Regions from separate parts of the Paenibacillus sp. YYML68 genome, predicted to be linked through region 2. Evidence: riboswitches for the same ligand, from Rfam matches in the RefSeq annotation. Region 2 holds a riboswitch; each other region holds the start of a gene.
What was found. Region 2 has a riboswitch for cyclic di-AMP ahead of PAE68_RS02590 (C40 family peptidase). Riboswitches for the same ligand answer to the same signal wherever they lie in the genome.
Positions count from the first base shown of each region.

Region 1: it holds a riboswitch for cyclic di-AMP, as region 2 does, so the genes downstream of both, PAE68_RS18220 (TrkH family potassium uptake protein) here and PAE68_RS02590 (C40 family peptidase) in region 2, are expected to answer to the same signal.
Region 3: it holds a riboswitch for cyclic di-AMP, as region 2 does, so the genes downstream of both, PAE68_RS04710 (stalk domain-containing protein) here and PAE68_RS02590 (C40 family peptidase) in region 2, are expected to answer to the same signal.

Region 1 covers NZ_BQYI01000001.1:4,096,111-4,099,372, forward strand. Annotated here, with positions in the region: gene PAE68_RS18215 (potassium channel family protein) at 1-225, opposite strand, end outside; gene PAE68_RS18220 (TrkH family potassium uptake protein) at 238-1,590, opposite strand; cyclic di-AMP (ydaO/yuaA leader) riboswitch at 1,664-1,810, opposite strand; gene PAE68_RS18225 (CPBP family intramembrane glutamic endopeptidase) at 2,067-3,262, shown strand, end outside.
Region 2 covers NZ_BQYI01000001.1:595,365-598,626, reverse strand. Annotated here, with positions in the region: gene PAE68_RS02600 (hypothetical protein) at 1-637, shown strand, start outside; gene PAE68_RS02595 (YceI family protein) at 798-1,493, opposite strand; cyclic di-AMP (ydaO/yuaA leader) riboswitch at 1,973-2,108, shown strand; gene PAE68_RS02590 (C40 family peptidase) at 2,114-2,590, shown strand; gene PAE68_RS02585 (cryptochrome/photolyase family protein) at 2,768-3,262, shown strand, end outside.
Region 3 covers NZ_BQYI01000001.1:1,038,580-1,041,841, reverse strand. Annotated here, with positions in the region: gene PAE68_RS04715 (potassium/proton antiporter) at 1-884, opposite strand, end outside; cyclic di-AMP (ydaO/yuaA leader) riboswitch at 1,079-1,252, shown strand; gene PAE68_RS04710 (stalk domain-containing protein) at 1,256-2,083, shown strand; gene PAE68_RS04705 (zinc-dependent alcohol dehydrogenase) at 2,155-3,262, opposite strand, start outside.

The DNA.
Region 1 (3,262 bases), 3.5 Mb from region 2:
GATCGCCACGACCACACTGTCGAAGTTACGCAGGCCTAGCGATCGAATCACATCCTCATCTGTGGAATCAGCCGCGACGACGTGAGTGAGCACACTGCTCATCTCCTCGACGGCCTCCTCGTCCTTATCGATGCCGAGCACCTGGTAGCCTAGCTTGATGAGCTCCTTGGCAAGACTGGAGCCGAAGCGCCCCAGTCCGATGACGGCGTATTGACTGCGTTTCATCGCTGATATCCCCTATCCGATCGTTATTTTCCCTTCCGGGTATCGATACAATTCCTTCTCCGCCTTCGGTCCGAGCGCATAGGCGAGCGTCAAGGGACCAAGACGGCCGATGAACATCGTGAGTGCGATCATCACCTTGCCGACATCGCTCAGCATAGGCGTCAGCCCCATCGATAAGCCGACTGTGCCGAATGCGGACGTCACCTCGAACAGGATCATCAGGAAGTGACGATCCTCAGTCGTCGACAGCACCATCGTCACGAAGATGACGACGAACAAGGCAATCATCGTGATCGTAATCGCCTTCAGCAATCGATCCTTGCCGAGACGGTTATGGAAGAAGACGATGTCCTCCTTGCCTCGCACCATCGCAATAATCGCCCCGACCAACGTTGTGAACGTCGTCGTCTTAATGCCACCACCCGTCGAGCCGGGTGAAGCTCCGATGAACATGAGGAATATGATGAAAAATTGGGTCGCCTGACGCATCGCCGCAATGTCTAATGTATTGGCGCCTGCGGTGCGGGGGGTAACGGATTGGAAGATCGACGCTAATAGCTTACCATCCCAATCGAGCGCACCGAGCGTCCTCGCATTCGTGAACTCGAAGATGAAGATGACGACAGCTCCCACCGCGATCAGCACGCCGCTTGCCGTTAGCACGACCTTGGAATGCAGCGACAATCTGCGCAGCCGTCGGTAATCGAGCAGATCGGATAAGACGACGAAGCCGAGTCCGCCAAGTATGATGAGACAGATGGAGACGATATTGATCACATAATCGTCCGCGTAAGCGGTAATGCTGGCGAATGGACCTGTCACAAGTCCAAATAGATCGAAGCCCGCATTGTTGAAGAACGAGATCGCGTGAAATAGTCCGAAGCCGAGCGCCTGCAGCGGCTCCATGTCCATTGACCATCTCAAGGTGAAGACGACCGCCGCCGTGAGCTCAATCGTTAAGGAATAGATAATAACCTTGCGTATAAGCCGAACGATGCCTTCCATGCTGCCCTGATTCATCGCCTCTTGCAGAATGAGCCGTTCTTTGAGCGAGATGCGCTTCCTCAGCACGAAGGCGAACAGCGTCGACATCGTCATGAAGCCGAGTCCGCCGACTTGAATGAGCAGCACGATCACGATTTTACCGAACAGCGACCAATGCTGACCTGTGTCGACGACGACGAGGCCAGTTACGCACGTTGCCGACGTTGCGGTGAAGAACGCATCCAGGAACGGCGTGCCGTCCCCTGAGCTTGCGGCGATCGGCAGCGTAAGCAGCGTCGCACCGAGCAGAATGATCGCCGCGAACCCCAGCACCAAGATTTGCGGAGGGGTGAGCTCTATTTTTTTGGCTTGAAGCTTCATCCGGCACCTCTTCGGATTCATAATGGAACAGCAAAAAAGACACAGGGAACGAAACCCGGTGCCGTGCGTACAAGGTTCCTGTAACAAAAGCCTACGAGGTTAGCTGTCGGATTCGGATGTACAGGCACCCTATCTGTGCGCAGCTGCGTGGCTGGCACAAAATTCACCCCATCATTAGTGGTTCCCCCGTTTTCCATTGGAAATTCGGCTCAATATTTAATTAGGCAGCTGCTGCAAATTCATATGAGATGAATTATACGGCGGTTTCGAACGAAGTACAAAGCCATTTTAGAACGAAAAGAGAGGTAATTCGCAATAATACGACAGATGTAAGCGCTCCTATCTGGTCGGCGCGTCACTTTGCTTGTTTTTACCTGCGCTTGCTCATGTTATCATGACTCTATAGGGGAAGCATGGAAAAAGTTATAGCCGAATACAATAGGTCGATGAACAAAATAAGGACAAGGAGTGCGACTATGCCTGCCAAATTACAAGCCCGTCCCCCGCTGCTGCTCGCCGTGCTCGGAATCATCTTATATATCGGGCTTGCCTACCTGTCTCCGCTGCTGGAGCCGGAGGACCGTGCTCCCGAGAATGCTGTGCAGACACCGGCCATCTCGAAGCAGGAGGCGGCTGTGCTTGCCTCAGACTTCATTCGTCAGCGCTTCGAGCTGTCTGACACGGCCAAGGTGGAGACGCTGTTCCAGTCGCACACTGTACGCAGCGGCTACCTGCAGCATGCTGGCCTCGAGGAGGAATATGAGAAGAAGTACGGCGAGCAGTTCCCGATCGATTACTTCGAGGTTGAAATAACGGACGACGCACTGTCGCGCAATTATTATGTTGGGGTCAATTACACGACGAAGCACATATTCAGCTATAGCGCGTGGAAGGACGCTGCTGCGAAGTCAGGCGCACTGCCTGCCGCCTCAGAGGCTTCACCTGCGGCTGCAGGCGAGAAGGCGCTGCGAGATATGGGCTATGACCCAGCCGCCTTCACGCTACAGGACAGCGGCCGACCATCTGAGGACTACGGGCTCGTCTACGTCAGCCGTTCGATTGTCGTCGGCGAGGCTCCGCTTGAGCTGCACCTCGGCTACGAGAACGGCCGCATCACCTCGTTCCGCCCGGCGTTCCCGCCTCCTGATAGCTTCCTGACGTGGCAGGAGGCGCAGGACGAGCGCTCCGGACGAATGACACAGATCAGCCTGCTCGGGTCGCTGTTGCTGTCCTTGACTGCTCTCATCCTCGTTATTCGGCACAGACGGCACATCACGTTCTCACGCGGCTTGATGCTCACCCTAGTCTTCCTCGGCATCTATGTGATGAACAACTTCAACATGCTGCCTTCGTTCCGCACGATGCACAATACGGGGCCATCCGAGCCGAACGCGTTGCTGTACCTGTGGATCATGAACATCTATGTAACGCTGATGGCGCTATCGACCTACTTCGCGCTGCTTGCCGGACGGAAGCTGTGTCTGGATACCGAAGTGGAGCCGCTGCCGGCATGGAGAGACGAACAGTTCGGCGGCCAAGTGTACCTCGCGATGAAGGATGGTTATATCATCGGCCTGTTCATCCTTGGCGTGCAGCAGGCGCTCTTCTTCGCAGGCTCGTACAGCTTCGATATATGGGCAGTTTCTGACCCTGGCAGCTCCGTCTACAATAT
Region 2 (3,262 bases):
GCTGTTCTGGATCGAGGGACAATTCCAGCTGATGAAGACCGACGTGCTGGAGCCGCTTGCGGGCTGGGCGATCGCCTTGCTGGCGCTTCGACTCGTGCTCCACCCGGTGCTGAACGCCGCCGTCTACTACTCGATGCATCGCGGGGACCTGAATGCAGGCTACCGATTCGTGGCGGGCATCCGCAAGCTGACGCTGCCGTACTTCTTCTATTATATCGTCCAGCTGACAGCAACCTTGTTGCCGCTTGTATGGCTGCTGCCGCTCGCAGCACGGGAATTCGACACCCATAGCTCCTATACGAGCCTAGGCGTTGCGTTGCTGCCATACGTCGCCGGCTACATGCTATACGCCCTGCTGATCAAGCTGATGACCATGTATCTCCAGATTGGAAAAGCAAGCGATCGTTCCGTGCTCTACTCGATCGTATTCTGCATCCGCTACCTGCCCGTCATCGCGATCACGGCGCTCGCGGTCCTCACTCTGGCGCTGCTCGTGACGGCGACCGCGATGACCTCGGCCTTCATCTGGGCCGGCTTCATCGCCCTGCTAGGCATTCAGGCATTCCGTCTCGCTCAAGCGTTCTTCGAGGTATGGGCTATCGGAGTCCAATATGCGCTGTGGCAGGAGAAGGCGTAAGTAGCTTCACCGTCGCGCCTGGCTCGACATAAACGAAGGGCTGTTCGGGCAAGCCGATAACCGGCTTCCTCCCGAACAGCCCTTCTTCGTGACGTGAGGCTCGTCCACGCCCAGCTAGAGACTACCCGATGACAGACTGGTCCTTCGCTAGAACGAACGCTTAGCTCCCGGCCTTCTCCAGCACAAGCCGCAGCTGTACATCAATGTTGTTCTGCGTCTCCATCAGCACGTTGTGAGGATTCTTCAATCCGAAATCCGCGAACGTCACAACCGTCTTGCCCTCCAGCTTCAGCTGACCGTTCTCAACAAGCGCATCGCTGTTGAACGTTACCTCCTTCTCGATCCCCTTCACGCTCAGTGTCCCCACCATCTGAAAGCTGACCTTCTCGCCTTCCGTCCAGCTCTGCGGCAAGCCGCTGAACGACTTCGCCTTGAAGACGGCGTTCGGGAACGAAGCGACATCGAAGTAATCCTTAGCCCGAACATGATCATCGCGATCCGCATTGCCCGAGTTGATCGACTTCATCGCAATCGAGCCCTCCGCCGTGGACTTCGCAGGCTCTGCCGCGTCCAGTGTCCAGCTGCCTACGACTTCCTTCGCAACAAAGTTTACGGTAGACTTCGACGTCGTGACGGAAAAGTACACCTCAGACGATGGAGCGACGTTCCACATGCCACTCATCGCCTCATTCGTGAGCTGCTGACCGGAGCTCGACTTGGCGGAAGCCGAAGCCGCAGCCGAGATGACCTCCTTGATCTCCACTTTATTGCCGGTGTAAGAATCGAAGGCAAGATAGCCTCCCGCAAGAGCAACAGATAGAACACTGGCGGATACGAGCAGCTTCACATGTTTCATGATTCCAATTCCCTCCATTAATATAGGTATGATATGTATCATTCACACTACGAGGTGTAGTATAAAATCAGCCCGCCGGTTCATCACCCTCATCACCGTGTTGAAAATCAATGACTCGTTCTGGTACTCGAGACACGTCTGTGCCTCGCGAATCGACAACGGCTAAGCCGCCTTCTATAAGATTTCGAGCACCTTCGCCTCCAGTGAGCCGAAGAAGCGGTTCAAGCCTTTCTCGTAAACTTTGAAATGATGTATTTTCATAGATGAATACCTCACACTACAGATTGTATTGAAACTACGTTTCGATGTCAAATACAGGAAAACGACAAGTGGACTGTATCAATTGGGAGTCTCTAGGCGCATGTCCTAGTACCTAAGTAGGCAGGTTTCACATTTATGCACTTAAGATGTGACGGTTTTGTGACACCGGCAGGATTTCGACAACGAAGCTCGAATACATGTACTTGCAACAAACTAACTAGAAAACTTTGCCGAATTTCTGTACGCAGAAAACGGGGGAACCATCTTGGGTGAATTGATCTCGCTTGACAGTGATCATAGGGAACCTTCAACCGAACCCTCAAGCTAACCTCGTAGGCACCGGAAGGGGAAACTTCTTAGTGAAGAAGCTTGTCGGTTTTGTATGCTCAGCAGTTATGTTTTGCACGATTTCGGTTGGAAGCGCATGGGCGGAAACTCCGCTAAGCGCAGCGGTTAACGACGGACTGGGCTCTCCTTATAAGTGGGCTGGTACGACGACGAAGGGCTTCGATTGCTCGGGCTACACCTCGTGGGTGTTCGCCAAGTTCAACATTCAGCTGCCGCATTCCTCCAAGAGCCAAGCCCAGCTCGGCACACACGTCGATAAGAACGACTTGCGTCCTGGCGACCTCGTCTTCTTCAACACAGACGGCCGCGGCATCTCGCATGTCGGTGTCTATGTAGGCGACGGTAAGTTCTATCACTCCGCTACGAATGAGGGTGTCGTCATCACGAAGCTGTCGGACAGCTACTACGTGAAGCGCTATGTGACCGCTCGCCGCATTCTGTCGGAGGAGCAGTACACACAGCTCATGACGGACCCAGCGACCCAATAAGCCGGCTCGTTCTGTCGCGATGCTATGAAGCACACTTGAATTTCGTATGATCTCGAAAGCTCTGACTTGGACTTGCCCCCGTTCCTTCGCCTTGTGCGAGGACAGGGCAGCTCCAGCGTCCGGAGCTTTCTTTCGTCTAGCGGACTCGCGGACGTCCTAAGAAAGGAGCACGGCCTCATGCTGCTATTCATTCACCGCAAAGACTTGCGCATCGACGACTTGCCCGCGTTCGATTATATACGTGCCGCCGCACAGCCTTCACTGCATGTGCTCATACTCGATCCGTTGCTGCTGCGCAACGGCCGTAGCGCCGAGCACAGCGGCGTCAACTTCCTGCAGCACGCCGCAAGGCTTACGCGTCTGTATCGCGAGGCCGGTGCGCAGCTGCATGTGCTGCACGGCGAGCCGAGCGCCGTGCTCCAGGGGCTCTTGGCCGCGCATCCGGACATCGACGAGCTCGTGCTGCACGAGGACGTCTCGCCCTATGCGCTGAAGCGCGACCGTGAGCTGCGCGCCGCGGCGGAGGCTCGCGGCGTGCGGGTCACCGCCTTCGAGGAGGCGAGCCTCGCCGACGTCCGTGAGTTCGCGCGCTGGTCCGGCCGCCAGCAGCCGTACAAGGTGTACACGCCATTCTACAAGCGATGGCGTGAATATGTGAGCGAGCGGGTGCGC
Region 3 (3,262 bases), 440 kb from region 2:
CAGATGACGGAGAGCAGCTGATTCGGGAACACGAGCAGCCCCAGTAATATGAACATCAGAATCTGCATCATCCAAGCGAAGCCTTCGTTAAACCGGAAGATCGAGTGCCGATACGTAAGATCCGAGTTGCCGACGAGAACAGCCATCACGTAGACGGCTAGTAAGCCGCTTCCTTGGAGCATCGCTGTTCCGCTGTAGGTCAGAACGGCAAGCGCCATCGACAGCACCGGGTACAACCCTGACGAGTCGAGATTAATTTTGTTAATCATCCATACAGATAACTTACCTAAGAGTACACCCATCACAAGTCCTAAGCCCATCTGCCACACGAAGCCCCAGATGAGCGACATCAAGCTGGCATCCGGGTACTGAATCAATTCGATCAGCGAGATGGTCAAGAAGATCGCCATCGGGTCATTCGTTCCCGACTCGGCCTCCAGCGTCGCCGTCAGCTTCGGACGAATGTTCTTGTTCCCGAGGACAGCGAATATTGCCGCGGCATCGGTGGACCCGACGATTGCACCGAAGAGCAGCCCTTCCAGCCAAGACAATCCAAGTATGTACTTGGCAAGCACGCCGATAATGACGGTCGTAATCAACACGCCCACTGTCGCTAGCGTAGCTGAGGGACCGATCACCTGCTTCACATTGCTCCATTTCGTCTGAAGTCCGCCTTCGAACAAAATGACGATCAACGCCACAATTCCGAACAATTGCGTCAGGTAGGCGCTGTCATAGTAAATAAACTTACTCAGCACCATGCCCACTGCAATAAAGAACACAAGAGACGGCACGCCGAGCCGAGATGAGAACTTCGTGGTGATGACGCCCACAATTAATAATGTAGAGAAAAGTAAGATCGAGCTATCGACTGTAAATGGCACCCCTGGACCTCCTCACCGCACCTGTTGAGCGAAATATGCTGCTAATCCATCACGAGCTTCCGCGGATCTGCTTCTATATATTGTACCATTACAGGTAAAGGTAGGCACGTCTTTCAGCATAAACGGGCATAATCATTTCCATTTTCAACCCATGGATATTTTTGCGTATTGCTTCATAAGGAACGCTTATGATAAATTCATTTAAGCCGAATCGCACAGGCTTCTTCATGCTGCTCGTACGGGGGACTCTTTACTTGGGGTGAATGGCAGTTGACATGCGCTTGAATCTTCCTTGCGCACAAGACGGCCTAGGGAAATCCTCTTCCCGAACCCGACAACTAACCTCGGAGGCTTATATAGGAGGGATACAATTGCATACTTCTGTGAAAAAAATGCTGCTCGCAGCTTTATTGGTGCTGCCTGCTGCTCTATATTCACCATCTGGCACCTATGCAGCAGTACAGACGGATATTAAAGTACAGATCAACGACAAGCTCGTTCAATTCCAGGACGCCAAGCCTGTTGTCGTCGACAATTCGAAGCTGCAGGTGCCAGCACGTACAATTGTGGACGAGCTCGGCTATAGCCTTGAATGGCAAATGGACGGTCAACAAATAACCGTCACCATTCAGAACGAAGAGACAAGCTTGACGCTGACAACCGGCGAGAAGGTCATCTCTGTCAACGAGCAGACCACCGAAGTCGAGAGTGCGCCGCGCCTCGTCGACGGACGCGTCTATGTCCCTTTCCGACTCATCTCCGACACCTTCGGAGCGACGACGCAATGGGATGCGACGAACCGAATCGCGATTCTTGGCACAGACGGACGCTATTACGCTCCGGCGTGGTACCGACCACTAATCAATAACCGCACGTTTACGAAGGTAATCAAAGCTAAGGCGTCCGCTTACACCGCTACTCCATTAGAGAACGGCGGTTATGCAGCGCTTGATTATATGGGTAACACGTTGAGTCTAGGCACCGTCGCTGTCGATCCGTCTGTCATTCCGCTCGGCAGTCAAGTATATATCGAAGGCTATACGCATGAAGGGCTACCGGTCGGCGGCATGTTCGGTACAGCTACCGATACCGGTGGTGCGATTAAGGGCAACAAGGTCGACATCTTCGTCCCACAGTCCAGAGATCAAGCTTGGCGCTTCGGCATTCAAGATGTGAAGGTTTACGTATTAGCTCCTTAAACTTGTTAAGTGAAGTGAAGCAGATTAGCTGATAACAGCTAGCCTGCTTTTTTAGCTAGACCAGGTACCTATCACGGCTTCAATACAACCTTAATACATCCATCCTTCTTCCCGTCAAAAAGCTCATACATCCGCGGCGCATCCGACAAGCTCGCCCGATGTGTAATAATGTCCGTCGGGTCCAGCTTGTTCGTCGTGATAAGCTCATACAAGTGCGGCATGTAGTGAATGACCGGAGCTTGGCCCATCTTCAATACGATGTTGCGTGCGAACAAGTCTCCTAGCGGAAACGCATTATACCGCAGCCCATATACGCCGATGAGCTGGATCGTACCGGTCTTCCTCACAGCCTGCGACGCAATTTGGATCGCTCCCATCGAACCGCCTTGAAGCATGAGCGCTGTCTCGATCTTCTCCACCAACGTCATCTTCCCATCCATCCCGACACAATCGATCACGACCTCGGCGCCGCCGCCTGTTAGCTCCTTCAGGTAGCTTCCGATGTTCGCTTCCTTCTCGAAGTTAACAATCTCAACCCCGTTCACGCGCTTCGCATGCTCCAGCCGATAGTTGATGTAATCGACCGCGATGACGCGCTTCGCCCCCTTCATCCAAGCGAACTTCTGTGTCAGCAGACCGACAGGACCACAGCCGAGCACAATAACCGTATCCCCCGGCTTGACGCCTGCGTTATCCACTCCCCAGTAGGCGGTCGGAATAATGTCAGAGAGGAACAGCAGCTTCTCATCCTCAAGCTCACAGCTCTCTGGAACCTTGAACGGCACGAAGTTGCCATATGGCACTCTTAAGTATTCAGCCTGCCCCCCAGCATAGCCACCGAACGTATCCGAATAACCGAAGTACGCACCGACCTCTCCGTTCGGATTCGCATTATCGCATTGACTCTCCTGCTGATGCTGGCAGTAGAAGCATTGGCCGCACGCAATATTGAACGGAATAATGACCCGATCACCTTTTTTCACATGGGTAACATCAGGTCCGACTTCCTCCACAATGCCCATCGGCTCATGGCCTATAACGAAGTTCTTGGGCATATTGGGAACCATCCCGTGATACAGGTGCAGGTCAGAGCCGCATATGGCCGTGCTCGTCAGTCTAATGATTAGGTCATCGCGCTTCTCGATCATCGGGTCCTGTACGTCCTTGACCATTATTTTT